DNA from 3 places in the Acetobacterium sp. UBA5834 genome. Region 2 is predicted to be linked to each of the others. Evidence: riboswitches for the same ligand, from Rfam matches in the RefSeq annotation. Region 2 holds a riboswitch; each other region holds the start of a gene.

Region 1 (8,144 bases), on a different contig from region 2:
CGACCTTCAACAGCATTCGATAATGGGTCCAGCTTAATTCGTGGCGCAGTGCGTCACGTTTCTGAAACACCAAATAAAACTGCCTCATCCTTCTGAGGTTTGATGCTTCAAACCCTTTACCAAACTCAGCTGTCAGCTTTACCGACAATTCTTTTAACAATCCGGTGCCATACTCCGCCCGGTCATTTTCTCCCTGGGCTTCATAAATCTGCCTGCCAATATTCCAATAGGTTTCGACCATGACAAAATTCACCGTGGCGTAAACTTTTTTCTGGGCCTCGGCGACAGTGATCCGGATGTTTTCATATAACTTGGCGTTAACTAATGGTTCCATTTTATTATTCCTATTCCTCATTATTCTTATACGGTACCCGGGCAGAGGGGACAAATTCCGCCGTCGCATCGGTGTGGATGGCCTGGTCATCAAAATAGATATGGGCTCCAAAGGCCTTGAGCACTTCCTGTTTGCTCATACCGCCGAGGAAAAAGGCTTCATCGATCCGCACATCCCAGGCCCGTAGGGTCCGGATCACCCGCTCGTGAGCTGGCGCATTTCTGGCGGTGACCAAGGCGGTGCGGATGGGAGCCCGGTTTTTATCAAAGGCTTTCTGAATCGCTGACAGGGTTTTTAAAAATCGGGCAAAGGGCCCTTCGGGCAGAGGTTTGCGGGCATTTTTGGTTTCATTGGCCTGAAAGGCCTCAATGCCCTGGCTTTTATAGATCCGCTCGGACTCATCCGAGAAAAGCACCGCATCGCCATCAAAGGCGATCCGGATCTGATCGATTTCTTTTATTTCTTCATAGGTCAAGTGTTGGGTATAAATAATCCCCGCAGCGACTCCAGCATTAATGGCTTCCTGAACATCCTCCTCATTGGCGGAAAGAAAAAGATCGGTATTAAAGGCTTCCAGATAGGGCGCCAGCATGGCCCCGCTAACCAGTGCCGCCCGGGTGATATCCAATTGGTAATGCCTGATTGAGTTAAAAATCCGCAGACTACTATCGGCATTATTGCGGGACATCACGATGATTTCGGTTTTTCGCTCTTCCGAACCGATCTCATTAAGCTTCAGCAGTGCCTTAATCAGAGCAAAACCGGTTCCCGGCTTTAAAATATCGTTTTCATGTTCAATCTGATATTTTGTGTACGCGTCCACCCCTGCTTCATCAAAGATCCGATTTTCTTCCTCCAGATCAAAAAGCGCCCGGGAAGAGATTCCCACTACCAGACAATTTTCAAATTTATGCATCCTTTTCCCCCTTCTTTCCCAATCTTATCGATAATTTAACCTTATTCACACAACTTATCCACATTATCCCGGGAAATCCGGTATAATGTGGATAAATAAGCCATTTTTCCCCATCAGCCGGACACCCGGTTAAAAGTTATCCACAATCGATATCCCTGGATAACTTCAGCAAGGGTCAACGTTCCAGAAATTTTTCAGATATTAAAAGAACCTTTTTCGAAGAAAAAGGTTCTTTTAATTTTATGGTGTCACCCATTTATTCTGTTTTTATCATACCATTGATATCGAAATCCGTAAATATAACTTTACTGATTTAGCGACCATTCAAGCAAAAAAATCAGTTTCCTCCAGGGTCAACTTGACAATCCGAAGCTCGGTCAGTTCATCACCCAGGTCATTTTTTGTGGCGATCAATTGATTTAGTCCGTTCTCCGGATAAACGCTGGCCTTGTTGATGCCAACCAGGGTAAATCCGCCATTTTCAGCCATTTTCAGATAACCTTCGGCCGCTTTTAACGCATAAAGAATCATCAACGCTGCCTAACCCTGAACCTTTTTTTCAAGCGCTGACAAAATCTTCAGGCCCTTAACACCATCACGATTCTGATAGTTGACCCAGGTCTTGAGTTTTTCCCAGGCCGCCCCATTATGAATCAGTTCCAGGGCCATTTCATAACCTTCCCGAATACTGGGCGCCTTGTCCCGTAAATACAGAATCAGTCCGGCATTTAAGGCAACAATATCTTCCCGGGTCTTGGTTTCTTTGCCTTTTAACAATCGGACAATACATAGCGCCGATTCTTCAACCGAATTAAAGGTGCGGATTTCATCCACAATTCCAGGAGTTATCAACATATCTTGTGGATTAAATGTATATTTTTCCACACTACCATCTTCTTTCAGCTCAGCAATATGGGTAGTACCGAGGGTTGAAGCCTCATCAATGGCCTGGTCGCCAACCTCGCCAAAAACCACAATGGCCCGTTTATAACCGATCTCCGCCATGATCTGGGGCACAAAATCCAGCATTTCTTTGGAGTAGACCCCTCTGACCCCATATTGCGGCAGCGCCGGGTTTGCCAGCGATGCCGAAATATTCAGCACACTGCCAAATGAAATTTGCGATAAAACCCGCCCCAAAGCTACCGGATGAACCTCCGGGCTCATCCCATTAAAAATACCAATCCCGGCCTTTTCGATGCTTTCTTTAACCAGATCGACATTAGAATCCATATCGATACCCAGGGCTTCCAGCACATCGATGGTACCACAGACCGAGGTCAAGGCCCGGGAACCGTGTTTAGCCATGGGGATTCCGGCGGCGGCAATAATCGATGCCACGGTGCTGATATTGAAGGTTTTAAAACTATCCATCCCGGTGCCGCAGTTATCCACAATCGGAAACTCAGTGACCGGTTCCACCTTAAAGGTATCCACTTCATAAATCGCTTCAAAACTTCCGGCCACTTCTGCCGGGGTTGCCCCTTTCGCACTGAGGGCCGCTAAAAAAGCGCCCTGTTGCATGGCTGTTTGCTTATCACTTAATATTTCCATGAACATTTCTTTGGAATCATCTTTTGACAGGTTTTCCTTATTGATCAGCTGGGTAATCACCTGACCATAATCTTTCATGCTGATTGTTTTTTCCATTTAATTGCTCCTTTAATTTTTCTTTCTTATTTATTAATTCACTACTGCTTCGATCTCACTTTGACAGACGGCCATCACTTCATCACCACAATGGTTGAATAACCATCGCTGTTTCTAATATAGTCCATTCCCCGTTCCAGTTCTTCCAGTTTGACCCGATGAGAAATAAGTGGCCGGACATCAATTTTTCTTGATTCAAGCAGGGTTTTGGCCTTTTGACTATGCTTAACACTGCAGCCATAAGATCCGACTACGGTAATTTCCTTGTAGTGAATCCGGTTGATGTCCAGTTGGAAGTCTTCATTGCGGCTTAGTCCACTGAAATAACCGAACGTTCCCTGTTTTCTGAGGATTTCCAGGGCCAGATCAAAGGCCTCTGGCCCTGGACAGCAGGGGATTACTCCGTCGACTCCATGACCATTGCTGCAACTCTTTAACTGATCGAGCAGATCTGGCTCATCGCCGCTAAAAACGGCATCAAATCCCAAGGCTTTGCCACGGTCACGACGCTCTTCATTGGCTTCGATCAGGATCATATTTTGGATTCCTTCCGCTTTCGCCACAAACAGGTTAAGCAGGCCCAAACGGCCGCCACCGATAATGACCAGCGCCGCTTTCCGGTTCAACTGAAGGCGATCCTGAATGTTGACACAACAGGCCAGTGGTTCAATAAACGATATTTCTTCATAAGCCAGATCATCATTCCGAATCAGATTGACAATCTTGGATTTGATCGCCTGCTTATCAATTCTGATCACTTCCTGAAAACCGCCATCAAAATTAAAGCCCAAAATCTTAATCTGATCACAGAGATTATCCTGACCACTTTTACAATAATCACAGACCCCACAGGAAATCCCCGGATGAACGTGCACCCGTTGGCCCACCTGATGACCAATAACTTTTTTGCCTCGGGCAATGATCTCACCGGCAATTTCATGTCCCAAAACCCGGGGATAAACCAGATCCCGTTGGCCCATGGTGGCACATTTTAAATCAGTTCGGCAAATATTGCAGGCTCTGACCTTAACAAGCATCTCGCCATCACCGCAGACCGGCATGTCCTTATCTTTTATCACCAATTCCCCCGGTTTTTCCAATACCACTGCTTTCAATACGTCCCTCTCTTATTTTTTATTCTCTGGTCACTGTTTACAAAACCTATCAAACCCTTTTTAAACAAAAAAAAGCTACGCCAACAAAGCGTAGACTTTCCACATCTCTCATCATCTAATTCTCCGGCAGGTCTTCTGACTCATGATCATCACCTCTGTCGCCTTCCCATTTTTTAAACAGTGGCATCTTGACAGAAATTCCCAATTTACAGCGGCGGGCCCGTATAAGCTTCTCACTTATTTTCCTATTCTCCCCGAGGGGCACCTGAAAATGATTATTTAATTTGGCTTATTATATCATACTTGCAATCCCCAATAAAACACCTTTTTGGCAACTTCAATAAATGATTCTGCCTGACAATGGGTTTTATTTATTCGGATTCTTGCTTCACTGCAACCCCTTCCTCCAGACAGATCTCCATCCCCGCATCGCTGCTGATGCTCTCAAAGATGACATCGCCCTGATTGTTTGTTAAACGCAGCCAAACCTTGGCCGTAATACTCTCGACAATCTCGCGATCCATCAGTCCATCCACCGGTGCCCGCAGCCGACCGCCACTGGCCATCTGCGCTTTAAAAGCGAGGGCCCCATTCGGACCTTCAAGTTCCCCAGCGCAGGTTCCCTTTGTGGTATCAACTTCCCATTTCTCCAGCCGGGAAAAATTATAGGTAGCAAAACGCCGGGTAATCCCGTTAAAATCAGTGAAGTAAGCAAAGAAACCGGGAAACGCCATCCCTAAAAAAGGAATATTCGCCCGTGAAAAGACAAATGATGCATTTCCCCCATCAAAATGACTGGCCTGAAGCCAGAGATAGGTTTTGGGAAAAGATCGACCATAATCTTTTTCAATATAACCGACCCCACCATTAAAATCGAGAATCTCGCCATCCAGCTCAATATCACCCTTTATTTCATGATATAAATGGATAATAGCGTGGTAGCATTCCATAAAGGGCAGTATACCAAAGGGCCCCATGATCCCCGGGTGCCTTAAACCCTTGGGAAAGGGATGGCTATTGTGAAAGGTCAACCGCCCTTTGATACTGCCTTCCGCCGTTCCGACATTTAGCGATAACCCCTGGGCGTTAAAACTATTATTCTCAATTTCCACATCAAACCGATCCGTTTTGGCATTGAACTCGGGATAGGGAAAATGATGATACCAGGTTTTTCCGGTGACAGCATTGATGACCTGGATAAAAGCCTGCCGGTTCCCCTGGGGATCGATGGCCATTCCCGGAATAATGGCAATGGCATGTTTGCGATCGGCGCTGATACATTTAAAATACCAGCCTTCAAAATAGCGGCGTTTTTTGTTTTTTCCCTGAAAATAAGCCTGCTTAATCATCAATCTTTTCCTTTCCTCAAAACGATTTCCCCATCCCGGCCTTTACTGCAGCTGGACAAAAAGCAACACCAGGCTGGCGGCCAGCAATGAACTGGCAAAATTAACAAAGTCATTGTTGACAAAGGCCAGCCCGCTATAAAGCTGATTGGGTTTATTATTATCCACCGGTTTTTCGGTCAGCTCACCGGTTTCATGGCTGATATATTTGGCCTGGAAAGCAGCGCCCATAAAGCTATCCAGAACTGATCCCAACAGCCCACCAAAGGTAATCATCAGGATTTGCATCCATAAAAGCACCCCGCTGTTGCCAGCCGCCAACTGGTAAAGACCATAGGTCAGGGCCACCACAACCGACCCACCCAGCGACGCTAAAAAACCCAGCGGACTGACCCCCCCGGAAAGTCCGGGGCTGACCGGTTTTAAGGTAAGTAGCGAAACCGGGGCCTTCTTACTGAGAATTCCGATTTCCGAGGCCCAGGTATCGGCATTGCAGGCCGCAAAGGACGCCGCCACTGCCACCAGATAGGCGGGGTTTTGCGATAAGGCAAAGGGAATCGCCATAATCAGTGCGGCCCCACCATTGGCTCCGACCTGAACCAGATCCCGGGGGCCGGACTTGGCATGCATCCGAACCTCAATGGGATCTTTCAAGCTGGCTTTGAAATGCGATAAAAAGGTGGAGCTGAAAAAAAATACCATCAAAAGGATAAAAAACAGCGGCCCTCCGGCCAGATACAGGGCCACGGCCAGAAAAAAGGCTCCCAGTGCCGCCGATACGGTTAAGGCATTGCGCCTTAAGGCAAAAACAGAAACCGCCAGTGACAAAAAAATATATACCACGTGTTCCAGGGGCGATCCGGTCTGAGCTGCCAGACTATAGTTTGTTAAATTTTCCACTTTGCACCTCCAATCAGACAAACAAAAAATAATAAGTTCCAGCACTGACCAGAGGCACGGTCAGATTATCGAGGCCCAGGGGGGTTGCGGCTTCCAGCAGGGTTGCCAGTAGCGCCAGGGTAATGGCTGGGATCAGCACCTGAGGCTGGCCAGTTGCTGCCAGCAGGAGTGTCGTCACCAGAAACGAAGCCCCCAGCATGGTCAGACTGCCCGACAAAGTTTTTTCTGATCCGAAGATTTGATATGGCCGTTTCGGCCACCGGGTTCCCACCACGGCAGCCAGACCATCGCCGTAACCCATAATCAGAATCCCCACGCCGCCAACCACCGGGTTATTAAGCGGCCCAAAGGTAATCAGGGCCAGCAGCAATAGTGAAATGGCATAGTAGACCGTACCCAAATCACCCTTTCCGCCCCCCCGTTCCATTGACGAAAAGATCTGAAAACGATAGGACAGATAATTCAGGATCACAAAACAAGCCGGTACCACCGCTGCCCAAAAGGGGCTGTCAAAAAAGACCATCGCCAGCAGCCACCAGTTACAAACCAGAATATGAACCGCCTTGCGGCTGGCTTCCTTGCCGAAGCGCTCCAAAAATTTTGCCAGAAAAATCACACCAAACACATAGATAAACGAAACGACGATTCCCAGAATATTATTCCAGATATTTTCCATTTTATGCCTCCCTTCTCTGTCACTTATTGCCCAAAAGATGTCAGCTGTTTGTTGGCCGAAATATAGAGCAAGGCCTTTTCCCATTTGGGCACATAAATCCGCCGATCCAATAAGTGATACCGGGCTTGCCGACACCGTTTTAAAATTTTACTGTAATAAAGTAACGACAATAACACTGGCAACCGGGCTTTTTTATCAAACACCGCCAGATTTGTTGTGATTTTTTGATAGCGGCTTTCCGCTTCAGTGGCAAGGTACTCCCATAGCTGGATCAACTCCGAGCTTGGCTCCGGTCCAGCCAAATCCTCGGGACTAACGCCCCAGGCGCTCATTAAATCCTCGGGCAGATAAATTCGCTGCAAGCGATAGTCGGTGCCCACATCACGCAAAATATTGGTCAGCTGCATGGCAATCCCCAGTTCCACCGACAAGGCCTCTGCTTCCATGGTTACCGGCTCCGCCAACAGCGGACAAAGCATTAAACCTACTGTACCCGCCACCAGGTAGCAATAGTCAAGCAGATGATTAAAGGTCTCCGGCTGTTTAAATTCAACATCCTGAAGCTGACCAATCAGCATTTCCTGAAAAGGTCGGATCTTTAGCGGAAAATGGTCAAAGGCCCAGCGCAATGCCCGCCACATCGGTTCATCAGGGGTTACTCCGGCCTCAAATGCTGCCAGCTTTACCGCCATCGCTTTAACCACCTCCGGATTGTTATCGACATCAATGGCGTCATCGGCAATCCGGCAGAAGGCATAAATGGCAAAGACTGCCTGGGCCTGTTCTTTCTGCAATTTGCGGAAAGCCCGGTAAAAACTGCTGGAATTCTTTTGAATCAGGGTTTCGCACCAGTTTAAATCCTTTTGAATCGCATCTTCGATCATTTTAAATCCCTCACCACTTCGGCCACGGTAATCTTGGCCGAGGTCAATACAATCGGCACACCCGCCCCGGGATGGGCGCTGGAACCGGTAAAATACAGGTTTTGATACTTCATCGCCTTGGGCTGGGGCCGCCAGTAATTGCTCTGCAAAAGGGTTGGCCGCAGCCCAAAGGTCGCTCCAAACAGAGCATTGAAGTCATCCCGGAAATCAAGGGGGGTATAGTTTTTTTCAAAAATAATATGGGCTTCAAAATCAGCCAGCGGCTTGATCTGGCGAATTTTATCCATGGCCTGTTGACGGTAGCCAGCCACGACCTGCTGATC
Region 2 (8,144 bases):
AATCCACCGATGGCACCGTATTTTCCCAGATGATAAGGAATCGAAGCTTGCGAACCCAAGGCAATATTAGGATGAACCCCAATACAGATGGCGGCTTTCATGTTTTCGCCCCGTTCTTCACTCTTTCTGAAAAATTCCCACATCCGCTGACGGGAATGGAAGGAAATTCCCAGCTTGTTTTTTCCTTTTAACTGCAGCCGATGAAAACCCAGCGTTTCACAGCCAGTCTCCGGATCTTTGGCCACGGTCAGACCAGAGGTAATATAGGGGCCAGCATCAATGGGAAAATGAGTGATAATTGGCAGCTTAGTTAAATCAACGTCATCGCCAGTAATCAAATGAGCATTACAGGGTGGGTTCTCGACCACCTTAACATCATCAAAACGATTCTTGATCCGTTCGGCAAACTCAAACGACAGGTCTTCGGTTTTAACGCCCATCGCTTTGGCAAACCGGCCCTTGGTACCGAGAATATTGGTTACCACTGGAATATCGCCGCCTTCCACCTGATCAAACCACATCACCGGATATTTCCGCTGTTTTTCCAGCTCCATCATCAAGGTACTGATTTCATATTCCCGCTTGACGGGCTCTGTTACATGGCAGATTTCACCATCTTTATCCAACTGTTCTAAAAACACACGTAAATCCTGACGCATCTTCGATTTCTCCTTAATTGCGATTGAATAAACTACTTGTAAAACTACAAATTGCTTTGGCACCTGTTTTACAAAAACAGATACCAAAGCAGTTAAAATTTCGTTATTTTATTTTTAGCTTAACCAGAATTATTTTACCATACCTGATTTCAGCAAGGCATCATAAACTTTCTTTTCTGCCAGCGTTGCCAATGGCCAGGTTACAGCGATGGTTATCAGGCTGGATACCGCCGCAACACTTACCGGCAGACCTAGAATCAAAACCAGACCCACTCCCACAATGGCATTTCCTAAAACACAAACACCACCCTGAGCCAGAATGTGATGCGACCATTTGGTCATGTCACATTTTACCGCCACGAAAGATACCCAGATGGACGCAATGCCGTTGGCAAAGATAAAGGTTGGCCAAAGGGGGGTATACATGATTGAAATCAGGGCTTCCACTTCAGCGGCAATCAATCCACCTGGCTGTCTGTAAAGCAGGGTTAAAATGCCGGTAAAAAATGCCCATACGGTTCCATTAATCAGTAACATTCCCATTTTTCCCCAGGGCAGCATGTTATCGATCTGGCCGGTAATCTGGCAGGCGATCACAAAGACGATCCCCATGACGACGGCACCAATTAAAGATTTGGTGTCTGTTTTAAAAATACTTCTTTTTCCAATTGCTTGTTCGTTTTGCATGTTATGCTCCTTTTTTTGCATCAATTATTTTTTATTTACACAGTTTTTCAACTGTTACAAAATCGTTTTAATCAAGACTCCGCCAAACCCGATCATCAGGCAGACAATGGTCATGCCTTCCAAAGGATGGAGATTGATTTTTTTCTGAAAATTTCGGGTTGCGTGGCGGCCATAGCCTCTGAGTTCCACCGATAGCGCCGCATCACTGGAGATTCGCATGGCCCGATACATCAGCGGTAAAATTGAAGCCGGCAGGTTGCGGATTTTCTCAACCACGGTATCATTGGGTACCCCCCGGGCCGATTGACTATTGCAAATGGACTGGTATTCCCCGATCATCACCGGGAAAAACCGGGCGACCATCGGCACCAGCATCGCATAGCGGTAAGGTATCCGCCAGTGTATCAGCATCTGAGCCATATCCATAGGATCGGTATGAACCCCGAACTGATAGGCCGAAAATGAGATGATGCCAATTCTTAAAAAAGCCAGGATGGAGGTGGCAATAAAACCACTGTAAATCTGTAAAATACCCCAGGCATAAAGCAGCTCGCCTTCACGACCAAAGATCAGATTGATGATCAATACTTGGGTGCCAATAATCAGCAGCACAATTGACAGCATTTTAAAAGCTTTCAAGGATTTCTCCGAGAACAGTTCAGAAATCAGAATCACCCCCAGTAAAATGCCATTGAGAAGTATACTTCGCGACACCAGGGCGGTTAAAACCAGAAACAGGCACCAGGTCAGTTTGAGCCGCGGATCCAGTTCTTTTAGTTTAAACATTTAAAAATCGCCTCCTTCGATGAGTTCCAATCGAACCAATTCGTTCAGATAATTGTCTATTTTTTCGGCTTTAAATTCCAAAGCCAATTGATGATTGTGCATCACCACAATCCGATTGGCAAAATCTCTGGCTTCAGTCAAATCATGGGTTACCAGCAAAATGGTGACCCCCTGACTGCTGAGATGGGCCAGTTTTTCCATGACCACTTGACTCTGGGCACTGTTTAGGCCGGAGGTCGGTTCATCGGCAATAATCAGCTCGGGATCATTAATGACCACCGACCCCAAGGCCAATAGTTGCCGTTGTCCCCGGCTTAGCCGCTGAGGATGGATTTCGTCCAATCCTTTAAGGCCGACTAGAACCAAGGTTTCTTGAATCTTTTCTTCGATTTGCTGCGCACTGAGGTTTTTATTTTTTAGAACATAGCTGATTTCATCGCGTACCGAGCTGCAAAAGATCTGATCATCGGGGTTCTGAAACAAAAACCCAATCCGGCGCCGCAGTTCGCCCACATTTTTCTTGGTCACCGGAGTTCCAAATAGCTCCACCGATCCCGAGGTTGGTTTAACCAATCCTTCAATGAGCTTGAGCATGGTGGATTTACCTGAACCGTTCTGGCCGATGACCGCCGTGAAATCGCCTTTTTTCAGACTAAAATTTAGCGGCTGACAGCCGGTTATCCCACCTTTATAAGTATGCGATGCACCGCTTAACTTAATCACGTCGAGCCGCTCATCCACTTGAATCGGTTTCGCCCGTCGATTGGTTTTCCGACAGCCATATTTTTTCTGATATTCACCAACCGGCAGAAAATCTTTGACCATCCCAGCTTCCATTACGAGCACCCGATGGGCATCTTTTAAAACCGCACCGGATTTATCCATAACCACCAGGGTGGTCACCTTTTTCTCCCGGTTCAACCACCCCAGGTGCCGATAGAGTTCCGAGCTGGTTTTGGGATCCAGTTCGGCCGTGGGTTGATCCAGTAGTAGGATCGGGGTTTTCATTGCCAGAATACTCCCCAGCACCACCTTCTGGGCTTGTCCGCCGGAAAGGGCATCGGTGGTCCGATCTGAAAACACCCGGATTCCGAGAAAATCCATGACCGCATTAACCCGATGCTCAATTTCATCCTGACTCAAATTGAGATTCGCAACCCCAAACGCCAGTTCATCAGTAACCCGCCGATTGACCATCTGGTTTTGCGGCTCCTGCATCATATAGCCCAGATAGTCGGTCATTTGGCAGAGCGGTATCTTTGAGACATCCTGATCCGCTACCATCACCGTTCCATCCAGTTCACAGGGATAAAACTTCGGTGCCGCCGATGTAATCGCATGAAGCAGTAGCGATTTACCCGATGCCGCACCACCGGTAACGGCAATGAATTCGCCCTCATTGATATTTAGTTTGATGTTTTTAAGCGCTGGTTCCGATTCTTCTGGAAAGGTCAGCATATTAATATCCAGTTGGATGATTGGTTTCATGGAGTGGCCTCGTGATTGAATTTTCAAATGACTGCTTTTAGTATAAAGCCGTGCACTCCGGTCATTGTGCCGCACAAAATTACTGCCGTTTGGCATAAAACCGTGCACTTCGGCTTCCACTTCGTTCCAGCCTTCGCCGCGGGCTACGCCCTATGAAGAATTTGAAAAATGAAATTTTTTATAAGCGAGCTTAATAAAATTTCATTTCCCAAATTCTTCGCACGGCTTTATGCTTTTGCGCAAAATAAAAAGTTTCGACTATCCCAGGGTAATCCTAAGGATAGCCGAAACTTTACCGTCGTTTCATACTATAAGCAATTTATGGCAGGTCTCCTGACTCTGGTTTATCTGTTTTTGCGCCTTCCCGTTTCCAGTGGCATCTGCAAAAACAAAACCATTACAGTGATGGGTCCGTTCAGGATTTTCACCTGATTCCCTATTCTCCTTTGTAAGGCACCATAAATCGTATATCTGTTAAGTTGCATTAATCATAGCGAATTTATTGACAATTGTCAACTGTTTGACAAAATTTTTCTTTTAAACAAATCAAAGTCAAGGTTCCTGCTGTTAATTTGGATAGTTATTCTATTGTTTCCTCTGAATATGAAATAGATTTTATTCGAAATACTGTTGTCTTAGTGCAACTGAAGAAGTTATTGCAATCAAAAATGGCTAAATTAAAACCGCCTTCATGCATGGTACTTACATATTCCACACCATCAAATCCTTGACTCTTAATGTAGTCACTTATATATTGTGTTGGTAAATAATCCAGCTCGCTGTCATGCCTCCGTAGCGGTTTCGCTATTTCTTGGCTAATTAATTTCAAATGTTCAATATTAATTGCATGTTGAGTATACTCTATTCCCATTGTGCTGTTTGCGATAAAAGGACTTATTTTATCCAAATTAGCAAAATCAATGACTACTATATCTTTTTTTAGCTTGAAGTTACCAACAGTAACATAATCAAAAACTCCAGCGCGTGTTTCATGCAAAGTAGTTTTGACCGAATCCGCTAAATATAATATGCTAATACCTGCCGGATTTACGCGCCCCGCTGTTGCTAAATGTGTAGGTGGCGCTCCCATTTCTGATTTCTTAAAACCAAATTCGTCCGTACAAATACGAGTGCGATACAAAACTTTTCCTGCTTTATGAGTTTTTCGAACACACCGGATAAATGAATCCAAAATATCTTTATTAATATGATCTGTGTGAAATCGATTTACACGCTTTATATCTCCAACAAAATCTGTCCATTGGTAATCTCGTAGAACTGAATACTCATTCAAATAATCTTTATCTTGACTTTCCAAAATTCCTACCGGATAATCAAACAGCTCTGGTTGATCAGCATATTTTTCATAGCAGATAGCAGTAAGTAACTGATAAATGTTATCAGGCTCTAAGTTAAAAATTGACCATTTTCTGTAAAAAATGTTCTTAAGTACGTCTGTTTTTTCTTTTGGAAAGGTTGCCGGTAAACTAGCTGCAGATGTATATACATCTAATAACTCATTAAACCTATCAGCCAATGTTGTATCACTCTCTAATGAGTACACATTAACATTTTTACTACCGCAAAAGTCACAATTACCTTTTTTTCTATGATTCTTAATGATGTCAATAACTTCAGCATCGTTAAAACATCTTACGCAGCAATTCATTCTATTTCCCCTCGCTAAGGTACTTTCCCATAAGTTCTAAATGATGCATAACTGAAAGCTTTTTTACACTCCCAAGCCCAGGGTAAGTTTCATTATCATAATGTGATAATAAGGTTTTCATACCAAGTGTTGGAGGAAAAGGATCGGCTTGGTACCAAGTATTTAATTTTGAAACTGCTTCATAAAATTTTTTTGCCGGGTTAGAAATGTCTTCGTTTGAGTCAGAAACAAAATGCTTGACTCTAAGGCTATTATCCTTTGCAAAATACACAATATGAATTGCTACTGCATATGGGGCAAACCCCCCTTCTTGATAGTCATTTCCGACAACGGAATAGTCAGCAAAGCCTTTAAGCCCATCGTCTTTAAAGTACAAATGATCATCAGAAAAAAACTCATCCTCTATATCTTGATAATCTGCATTCCGGCTTTGCTTCTCAAATTTATCATCCAAAATAACACGATTTCGCTTTATTCTACGTCGAAACGCACTTTCATCTGGTATAAGAGCATAGCAAGGATTTTCATCTGAAAACTCTTGTTCAAACAAATCCAAAAAATCACGATCTGTATTAATTACTAATAAATTCTTTTTCAACACACCAGCCTTGTTCCAATAATTCAACAATGATTGTGCATTTTTTTGTAGAATAATAGATTTTATAATAATGTCATCATCATAGAGTTTTTGAAATTCACTTTTATATACCCCTTCTTTTGAATCATGCTTTGCTTCTTGAATGTCCTCCTTAAAAGAACCTACGCCTGGATTTCTAATTACAGCTAACTGATGTCCGACACGAATATATTCTGCGATGGTTTTAATTAATGTAGGTGATAATTTGACAGGCTCAATAATAGGAATTACATAATCCCCCAAGAGATCATTCGTTACTAATTCACGCAGCGCCAACAACTCATATTGCCTTCCCCGAATATATGGAAGATACACATTATTACCCCCTAAACTTATTTTGTAAAAATATTTCTAAATTTTCGTAATCTTGTAATGATGGATTTGAAAAATACATTAGCGATTTTAATTCATAAGGTACTTTTTCTATTTTATTGTGTAAAATATGGTTTCTATTTTTTAGCTGTTGTAGCGACATTGCGTATGCTTCTAAAATAGGTATTTGTGAAAACATAGAATAGCATTCATCATAATAAAAAACTTGTGATGTCTTCGGGAGTTTTCCAAAATACTGCTTAACAATTGCTTCATATTCACCTTTATGTAGAACTTTAAAGATGGATTGGTGTTCCAATTTTGAATTGTCTTCGATCACATCTTTTTTTAAAGTTTTGCTTATTGTATCACGTTTTGTTAGAACACAAATGCCTACAGGTGTGCCATCCAAGATCTTAATCAATTTATTAAAATTATTTTCAGATGTTACCACACATACATGATTAAATGCCTTGTAGTAATCCCTAATTTGTGTACTCAATCTATCGAAACTATCAAGTTCAGATTTTATTTCATATACAACAGCTTTGCCATTAATAAGAATGAAATCCGCTTTTGATTTCCCTATAGGTATCTGTGTTAATGCTATCGTTGTATTAAGACTATGCCTACCCAAAAGAAGCTTATTAAGAAGTGTATTTTGAAAGAAATATTCATTTCGGTAAGATTTAGACATGAAATTATATATTTCACTAATAAGTTCTCCATTATTTTTTTCATCAAAATCTGATGCATACCGTTGAATGATTGTACCAAATGTCGTATTCTCGTTATCATTAATAAGCTTGCGAAAAACATTTTGGGTAAAGAGTCTATTTAATACTAAATTATTGCTTCCCATTAAACTCCCCCCATTTCATTGCATAATCGTACATTTTTATTATACCATGAAATACAATTATTGAAAATGCTTATTTACGTAAAACGATGACTTACGATAACGTTCATATTGACCTGGAACAACTGTAAATAAAACCGTTCAGTTTCACCCTCAACGATAAAGTGGTATTCTCGAATTCTTTCATCATAGCTATCTCTTTTTTCATCTTTTTCACTGCTAATCTCTAAGACTTGCTGATTTTTCTTTTCAGTTGTATAATGACAACATAATTGTATTTATGATCTGTATTCTGATCTTCCATTCGCATTAATCGGGAATTTTATGGAAATAAAAAACTTAGTCATTTTACCCCCTCAAACATTTCAAAAAAGGAAATCATTATGAAAAATTTAGAAAAAGATACTCCCTTTTCATTACACAGCTACGATCCCCATACCCATGGCGGCCAGTATCTGGAAAATATATCCTCGGCTAACTGGGTATCCGAAGCGTTATTCACAGCTCTGGATCTGGATCTTTTTGAAAGCCTGGAGACTTATGGCGCTAACGGTGCAGGTGTTAAGCAGCTTTCCCAAAAGCTTGAAACTGATGCCGCTGCGCTTTCGTCCTTTCTACCATTGCTGGAAAGCCTGGGACTAATTTTCTGTTATCAGAAGAATTACAGTAACACCATCATAACCAGACGCTACTTGCTGTCATCCAGTCCGGATTATTTGGGTGATGCCATCAAATTCCGAAAATTTCAATCACAACAATGGCATCAGCTAAAAACCTCGTTGCTAAAAAACAAACCAATTAAACTCAATCAAGAATCGGAGTCTTTATCTCCCGAACAAATAAACCAACTGAAAAAAAAGGCAATTCATGAGTTAACCCGCATGAAAGCCCTTGAATGTGTCAAATTTTTTCCTAAATTATCCGGGAAAATTTTAATCGGTGGTCCCGGAGCCCAAACTATGGCGGACTGTTTTATTGATACTTTTCCAACACTGGATATCACCATCCTGATCGATGATAATCCCTTCCAGACCGATCCTGCCGCTT
Region 3 (8,144 bases), on a different contig from region 2:
TTGTCAGTTTGCTGGCACCCAACAGCGGGAAGATAAGGATCAACGGCATCGATAATCAGACGGACATTTTGGGAGCAAAAAAACAGTTCAGCTATGTACCGGACAATCCGGAGCTGTTTGAAAAGATTAAGGGCATTGAGTATCTAAAATTCATGGCCGACGTTTATCAGGTGCCCGCTTCTGACCGACAGGAACGGATTGAACGATATCTGGACATTTTTGAAATCAAAAATGCCGTCAATGATCCGATTGGATCCTTTTCCCATGGGATGAAGCAGAAGCTGGCCCTGGTGGGAGCACTGATTCATGATCCGCAGGTTTTTATTCTGGACGAACCAATGGTCGGTTTGGATCCCAAGGCATCCTTTGAGCTAAAAAAAATCATGCGGGAACATTGCGACCGGGGCCGATCGGTTTTCTTTTCCACCCATGTATTGGATGTGGCCGAAAAAATTTGTGACCGGATTGCCATTATTAAGAAGGGCAAGCTCATTGAGGTGGGCACCATGGCTGAAATTCGTGAAAAAGCCGGGAGTCAGGAGTCACTTGAGAATATTTTTTTGGAGTTGACCGAATAATGAAAGAAATTATCTCGTTAACCAAATTATTTATCAACGAATCATTGGGATTTTCGTTGTTCTTCTACAATCAGAAGTTTAATAAAAAAGAATTTTACAAACAGTTATTTACCCTGATTATTGTGCCAGTAGCGTTGATCCCGGCCTTTTTTATGTATGTTTCACTCATGTCGGCCACCTATTTTGGACTGACACTGATTAATCAGACCTCGGTTTTTTTAAGCATTGGTTATATTATGGCAACGGTGCTGATCATTGTTTTTGGGGTCATGTACATTCTTTCAGAATTCTATTTCTCTGATAACATTGAAGAACTGATCCCGCTGCCAATCAGTCAACGAAAACTGATCATTGCAAAATTCTTAAGCATTCTGGTGTTTGAATATATTTTTGCGGCCTTTATTTTTATTCCGATTTTGATTATTTATGGTGTCGGTCAGGGCATGGGGCTGCTTTATGGGCTGCTGTCGTTTTTGGTTTTTTTAACTGTCCCGGTGCTGCCGCTCTCATTAATGACCGCCGTGATCATGCTGATTATGCAATCGGCTTCCCTCAAAGGACGCAAGGATATGCTGCAGATTGTTTTTGTCTTTATCGGGATTGCCGTCATTTTCACGGTTCAGATCTGGTTTACCAGCCAACTGGGAAGCGGTGATGAGGCGGATTTTCAGCTGTTGATGAATACGATTCTGACCAATAATGAAGGCTTGTTGAACAGCATTGGCTACCTGATGCCGACCAGCTTTTTAATGGCCTGGGCGCTTAATAAAATCACCCTGATGTCGTTGGGTTGGGTTGCAACACTGCTGGGAATCACGCTGTTATCCTGCGCTTTGATGGTTACAATCGGCAATCGGGTTTATCTTAAGAGCATTGTCAGCGGCAAAATAATCAAAAAGGGTAAACCATTAAGCGGGGCCCAGCGCAGCAAAGTGCTGGGGAAAAAGAGTCACGGAGCGATGGCAATATTTACCATGGATTTGCGGCTATTGTTACGGACCCCGGTATACTTTTTTAATAATGTCAGCGTGGTGATTATTGCGCCGCTTTGCATTCTCCTCAGTGTTTCATTTATTGAAATTCCCCCGGAAGATTTACAGGGGATGCAGGAATTTTTCAGAGCCATGCCGATTTTGATCAACTTTTTACTGATTGCCTTTTTTATCTTTTTTGGAGGTACCTCAGCCACTACCGCCTCGACCTTTTCCCGGGAAGGAAAAGCCTCCTGGCTGACCCGGATGATTCCGGTGACTGCCAGAGATCAGATTGTGGGGCGAACCGGGGTGGCGATGTTTATTCAAAGCCTGGGGATCGTCTTTACAATCATTGCGGTGCAATTCATTTTCCCCTTACCCTTGTCCACCCTTGTGATAACCATCGTTCTGGGGATACTGGGGTCACTGCCGATTTTGTTGTTTGGATTATTTATGGACATGAACCGACCGCTGCTCAATTGGGATAACCCCCAAAAGGCCATTAAAAACAATATGAATGTGGTGATCACGCTTTTTGTGGGGATGGCCTATACCGGGCTGTTAATTGGGATCAGTGGTTTGCTGGGGTATTTTGTCAATCCAATTTTGGGTTACGGAGTATTTGCCCTGATCAGCGCAATTCTCAGTGTGGTTTTTTACCAGGTGATCAGCCGTCGCCTGGAAGCGGAATTTTTGAATTTTGAAGGTAATTAAAGCCCAGGTTAATGGTTAAGGGGCATAATAGCAAGTAACGAAAACTATAAAAAGGAGTTGACACAATGGCTCTTGACGACGTAAAGAAGAAAGCAAACCGACTTGTTCATGAAATGAGTCCTTATTTATTACAGCATGCCTATAATCCGGTAAACTGGTATCCCTGGTCGGACGAGGCCTTTAATCTGGCCAAGCGACAGGACAAACCGGTTTTCCTTTCAATTGGCTACAGCACCTGTCACTGGTGTCATGTGATGGAAAAAGAATCCTTTGAGGATGAAGCCGTGGCCGAAATCCTGAATAAATATTTTATCAGCATCAAGGTCGATCGGGAAGAGCGGCCAGACATTGATCAGATATATATGACCTTTGCCCAGGTCAGTACCGGTCAGGGCGGTTGGCCCCTTAATGTTTTTCTGACCGCTGACCGCAAACCTTTTTATGCCACCACCTATCTACCCAAATACTCTCGGCTTGGAAACCCTGGCTTGATTGATGTATTGTTGGGTATTGAAAGCCAGTGGCGAAAAAATAATGAAGACATTATTGATTCTGCCAATCGGATGACCGGACTGCTCAATAATCTGGAGGTGCGAAAAGGGGAAGAGGAACTAAAGCGAACGATCTTTTTTGATGCCTATGATTTTTTTGATGAAAGCTTTGATGACCGCTATGGTGGTTTTGGCAAGGCTCCCAAATTCCCCGCCCCCCATCATCTTTTTTACCTGTTGCGCTGCTATCAGGCCTTTAAGCAGCCCGATGCCCTGGTAATGGTGGAAAAAACCCTGCAGCAAATGTATAAAGGCGGGATCTTTGATCATATCGGTTTTGGGTTTTCCCGCTATTCAACCGATGAACAGTGGCTGGTTCCCCACTTTGAAAAGATGCTCTACGACAATGCCCTGCTGATTATGGTTTATGCTGAAACCTACCAGGCTACTGGCAACATACTCTACAAAAAAATTGCCGAAAAAACCATTACCTATGTCAACCGCGATCTGCGTTCCCCGGAAGGGGCCTTCTATTGCGCGCAAGATGCCGACTCGGAAGGGGAAGAAGGCAAATTTTATGTCTGGTCGATGGATAAGGTGGAAAAAATACTGGGCCAGAAGCGGGCCGAGGTCTTTTTTAAGTTTTATCCGATGTCAAAAAAAGGTAATTTTGAGGGCAAGAACATTGTTAATATGATCGATACTGATCTCGATCTGATTGAAGCCAATCCCGAGTTGGAAAAAGCGCTCGATGAGATGACAGCCGATCTCTTTTCTCAGCGGGAAAAGCGGGTGCATCCCCATAAAGATGATAAGATCCTAACCTCCTGGAATGGGCTGATGATTGCCGCTCTGGCGATGGCGGGACGGATCTTTAACAAAACCGTCTATGTCCGACAGGCGGAAGAGGCCATGGCCTTTATTGAAAACAACATGGCCCGGCTGAGTGGCCGGCTCTACGCCCGGTACCGCAAGGGAGAGTCCAAAATTCTCGGCTATCTGGATGATTATGCCAGTGTCATCTGGGGGTATCTGGAACTGTATCAGGCCAGTTTTAAAACCGAGTATCTTGAAAAAGCGATTGTCCGGGCGGTGGATATGATCAACCTCTTTGGCGATGAATTTGGCACTGCTGGCTTTTTTCTCTACGGCAATGATACTGAGCAACTGATTGCCCGGCCCAAGGAAGTATACGACAATGCCAAGCCATCGGGAAACGCCCTGGCTGCTTATTGTCTGCTGAAGCTGGGCAAAATAACCGGAGAGCAGAAATACATCGATATTGTCAACGGGATATTTGGCTATTTTGCCGGAAACCTCAATCAGGCACCGATGGCCAGTACGATGATGCTCTGTGCCAAATTATTCCATGAACAGCCTACTACTGAGGTGGTTTTTGCCGGGTATGAGACCGATGCGACGATTCGTGAAATGAACCGTCACTTAAATCAGCAGTTTCTGCCGTTTTCGGTGGTACTGTTTAATAAAAGCGAAACCGATCTCAAAAAGATCAATGAGTTTGCCGTTAATCAGCAGATGATTCATGGCGAACCGACTGCCTATATTTGTAAAAACTATCGTTGCGAGCAACCGGTGAATGATCTTGAAAGCTTTCTTAAAATTATAAAAGACTGATTAAGATCAGGAAAAATGGGGTAGAACAGAAGCATCACGAGAAAGGCAGGAACGATAATGAACTATCAAAAGAAGGATCAGGAGACCTTATTAAAGACCTTGACCCCGGATCAATATGCGGTGACTCAGAAAAATGCCACCGAACCACCGTTTCAGAATGAATACTACAATGAATACCGCAAAGGAATCTATGTCGATATCACCACTGGCGAACCACTTTTTTCATCCAGCGATAAATTTGAATCGGGCTGTGGCTGGCCCAGTTTTTCCAAACCGATCGATCCCAAAGTGGTCAAAGAACTCAGTGACACCAGCATGCGGATGAAGCGGACTGAGGTTCGTAGCGTCACTGGTGATGCCCACCTGGGTCACGTCTTTGAGGATGGTCCGATCACCACCGGAGGCTTGCGCTACTGCATTAACAGTGCGGCGCTGCGTTTTATTCCAGCCGAGGAAATGGAAGCCCAGGGTTATGGCGCTTATTTAAATTTGCTTGAGTAGTTTAGTATAAGATCGTCAAAGGACGAGGTTAATAAATGATGAGAGGTGAAGAAATGAATAGTATTGAATTTGCAATTAAGATGGAACGTGACGGCGAAGCATATTACCGTGAACAAGCAAAAAACAATCAGGACAATCCGTTAAATGCGGTGTTTTTATTATTGGCCGAGGACGAAAATGGTCACGCCGTATTGCTAAAAAATGAGCTGGCAAAAATAAGTTACGATTTAGCTGATAATGAAGCATTGGCAGATACCAACAATGTTTTTAAAGACCGGGGTGATTTTAAAAACAAATTCGAAAAAATCCCCAATCAGCTGGATGTCTATCGGATGGCTCTGCAAATGGAAAAGGACAGCATCGAACTCTATCAGAAATTTTATCAGGAATCAGCAGATGAACAAACTAAAAAACTGTTTGGTTACCTGGTCAAGCAGGAAGAGAATCATTATAAAATCTTTGATAATCTGATTACCCTGGTCGAACGTCCGGAAGAATGGGTGGAAGACGCCGAATTTGGAGTCCGGGAAGAATACTAAAATAAATCATTTCAGATTAACGGTATTAAAAAATAAATGGGCTGGACTACCTTCATTTGAAGAATGGTTTAGCCCTTTACTTATGAAAAAAATAGTCAAGAACGAAAAAAATTGTTAAGATAGTGCTACTATTAAAGTTAAAAGTGAAGGGGTATAAATGGCAGTTTATTTATTTGATCAAATGGAAGAATTTTCAGATGAACTTTTTAAACGCAGTCTGATGTTGCTTCCTGACGAACGGCAGCAAAAGGCAACAGCGTATCGGCAAAAGCTTGATCAGAAATTGTCGGTATTGGGCTATGTTTTGCTGAATTACGGGTTAAAAAATGAATATGGTATTTCGGAAAAGCTTCGCTTTTGTTATTCGGCCAAGGGCAAGCCATATTTAAGCGACTATCCCCAGATCCACTTTAATCTCAGCCATTGTAAAAATGGAGTAATCTGTGCCATTCATACCAGTGATGTCGGGGTCGATATTGAAACCGTGGCGGCCTATGATGGCCAGCTGGCTGAATATGTCTGTAACGAGCAGGAATTAAAATTGATTAATAAAAGCGATAACAAGGCCCTGGCTTTTACGAAAATCTGGACTAAAAAAGAAAGTTTGATGAAAAAAACAGGGGCCGGTCTGAGGGATGATTTAAAAACAATTGAGTCCATCGATTCAGAAGCCATCACATTGGTTGACCCTGATGAAGCCTATGTGTTTTCCATCACCGGAATGTCATTGGCCGAGCTGGGTTTAAGAACGGAACGATTCAGAGCGTAAAATCGCTGGGATAAAAAATACGTGACAAAACTGGAAAAATTTGATATAGTACTATTGAATTAAGAAAAATATAAGAATTAAATAAATAAACAGGTGTCGGCTGTAATCAATGTATTATAAGCCGGTGAAAAGGGAAGAGGGGTGAAAATCCCCCGCGGTCCCGCCGCTGTAAGAGACGAGTTTCTCCAGGAATGCCACCAGAAATGGGAAGGCAGGAGGCAATGTTGACGCTCAAGCCAGAAGACCTGCCTGTTTGTGTATCTCAAACTCTACGAGAGATGGAGGAGGTTTATTTTTGTGCGCATTTTTGCGGCCTCATTGTCTTGTTTAGAGATAATGAGGTTTTTTTGTGCAAAAATATAAATGAGAGTGATGGAGGAAGATGTCAAAAGTATTAGTAATAGCCGGGACAACCGATGCCAAGACTGTAATTGCGAGACTATTAGAAAATAACCATGACACGGCTGTAACCGTTACGACCCGTCTGGGTGCCGGGATGTTGGAGGAATTTAAGAATCTGGATATTTATCAGGGAAAACTCAATAAAGATCACATTACCCATTTGATCAGAACCCTAAAACCAACCTGTTTAGTTGATGCGGCCAATCCCTTTTCGTCAGAAATAACCCGAAATGCCATCAATGTCTGCAAATTTGAAAATCTGCCCTATATTCGTTATGAACGGGAGCGGCTAAAATACGAAGATGATCCGGATATTACCGTTGTTAAGAGCTATGGGGAAGCCTGTGATGTTCTGATGAACTGCCAAGGAAACATTCTGTTGACTTTGGGCAGTAATAGAATTGATATTTTCAAAAGAATTCCGGACTATTCAAAGCGGGTCTATCTGCGGGTGCTGCCGGACTGGAAGGTTTTAAGTAAATGTGAAAGCCTGGGGTTCAGCCCCAAAAACATCATTGCCATCAAAGGGCCCTATAACGAAGCCCTGAACATGGAACTCTTTAAATACTGCCAGGCAGAGGTGTTGGTGACCAAAGAAAGCGGCAACATGGGTGGCGTCGTGGATAAGATCAACGCCGCTAAAAAGCTGGGAATGAGGATCATTCTTGTTGATCGCATTGAAGAGCAGTGCAGTAATAAATTCAGTTCGGTTGATGCGTTGATTGAATGTATCGATCGTATTGATACGGTTAAGTAGCGCAGGCAATGGACAGGAATCATAGATAAAGAAAGGATGGGTGCAGATGGAAAACAGTTCAGCCAAACGGCTTGGTTTTGTCCGAACGAATGAAAAAAGCGATAACAGCCATCATCATTACAAGCATCATCATCAAATCGGTCATAAACACGGCGAAGGATCAGCCATTGATTATTATGCTTATGCCTCAAAAATCAGAGACTGGAACCCCAGCTTTAAAGTGGCCTTTTCAGGGTTGACCCTGCTGCTTTGCATCGTGCTTAATAACCAGCTGGTCTCGCTGGCGGTGATTGTCAGCATGGCTTATTTAACAGTTGTCAAAGGCGGCTTACCGCTGGGAGCTTATCTGTCGGTGCTGATGATTCCGCTTACCTTTATCATTTTGAGTACCGTTGCCATCGGCATTGATTTTTCAAGCCAGCCAATTGGCCAGTTCAATCTCTATCTCGGATTTGGTTACCTGTATACGTCGATTGCCAAGCTTAAGGAAATGTTGTTTCTGATGATGAAAGTGTTTGGGGCGATCAGTGCGATGATTATGATGACCCTATCGACACCATCTTCTGAAATTATCGGAGTACTGCGAAAAGCCCATGTACCCAAGCTGATCATTGAACTGATGAATTTGATTTACCGCTATATTTTTATATTGTTGGACGTATTTAACAACATGCGCAATTCCGCCGATTCCCGGCAGGGTTATTGCGATTTTAAGACCTCCTGCCAAACCTTTGGCAATGTCGCCAGCAATATGCTGGTACTTTCCCTTAAAAAGGCCAATACC

The links. Region 2 has a riboswitch for cobalamin ahead of B3F51_RS10770 (ABC transporter ATP-binding protein). Riboswitches for the same ligand answer to the same signal wherever they lie in the genome.
Region 1: linked by a shared signal. The riboswitch ahead of B3F51_RS02725 (alcohol dehydrogenase catalytic domain-containing protein) and the one ahead of B3F51_RS10770 (ABC transporter ATP-binding protein) in region 2 are both predicted to bind cobalamin.
Region 3: linked by a shared signal. The riboswitch ahead of cobK (precorrin-6A reductase) and the one ahead of B3F51_RS10770 (ABC transporter ATP-binding protein) in region 2 are both predicted to bind cobalamin.

The regions. Positions count from the first base shown of each region.
Region 1 covers NZ_DJGY01000012.1:46,317-54,460, reverse strand. Annotated here, with positions in the region: gene B3F51_RS02745 (PDDEXK nuclease domain-containing protein) at 1-334, opposite strand, end outside; gene B3F51_RS02740 (5'-nucleotidase) at 345-1,250, opposite strand; gene B3F51_RS02735 (hypothetical protein) at 1,575-1,781, opposite strand; gene trpD (anthranilate phosphoribosyltransferase) at 1,791-2,900, opposite strand; gene B3F51_RS02725 (alcohol dehydrogenase catalytic domain-containing protein) at 2,975-4,006, opposite strand; cobalamin riboswitch at 4,124-4,299, opposite strand; gene B3F51_RS02720 (tocopherol cyclase family protein) at 4,387-5,364, opposite strand; gene B3F51_RS02715 (DUF92 domain-containing protein) at 5,407-6,261, opposite strand; gene B3F51_RS02710 (diacylglycerol/polyprenol kinase family protein) at 6,275-6,937, opposite strand; gene B3F51_RS02705 (phytoene/squalene synthase family protein) at 6,961-7,821, opposite strand; gene B3F51_RS02700 (phytoene desaturase family protein) at 7,818-8,144, opposite strand, start outside.
Region 2 covers NZ_DJGY01000054.1:35,426-43,569, reverse strand. Annotated here, with positions in the region: gene B3F51_RS10785 (UbiD family decarboxylase) at 1-659, opposite strand, end outside; gene B3F51_RS10780 (hypothetical protein) at 789-1,346, opposite strand; gene B3F51_RS10775 (energy-coupling factor transporter transmembrane component T family protein) at 1,401-2,132, opposite strand; gene B3F51_RS10770 (ABC transporter ATP-binding protein) at 2,133-3,620, opposite strand; cobalamin riboswitch at 3,927-4,096, opposite strand; gene B3F51_RS10765 (RES family NAD+ phosphorylase) at 4,201-5,289, opposite strand; gene B3F51_RS10760 (sce7725 family protein) at 5,291-6,241, opposite strand; gene B3F51_RS10755 (sce7726 family protein) at 6,246-7,100, opposite strand; gene B3F51_RS10750 (DUF2284 domain-containing protein) at 7,481-8,144, shown strand, end outside.
Region 3 covers NZ_DJGY01000015.1:1,163-9,306, reverse strand. Annotated here, with positions in the region: gene B3F51_RS03460 (ABC transporter ATP-binding protein) at 1-578, shown strand, start outside; gene B3F51_RS03455 (hypothetical protein) at 578-2,266, shown strand; gene B3F51_RS03450 (thioredoxin domain-containing protein) at 2,332-4,392, shown strand; gene msrB (peptide-methionine (R)-S-oxide reductase MsrB) at 4,450-4,893, shown strand; gene B3F51_RS03440 (ferritin-like domain-containing protein) at 4,929-5,432, shown strand; gene B3F51_RS03435 (4'-phosphopantetheinyl transferase family protein) at 5,590-6,201, shown strand; cobalamin riboswitch at 6,276-6,468, shown strand; gene cobK (precorrin-6A reductase) at 6,584-7,360, shown strand; gene cbiQ (cobalt ECF transporter T component CbiQ) at 7,407-8,144, shown strand, end outside.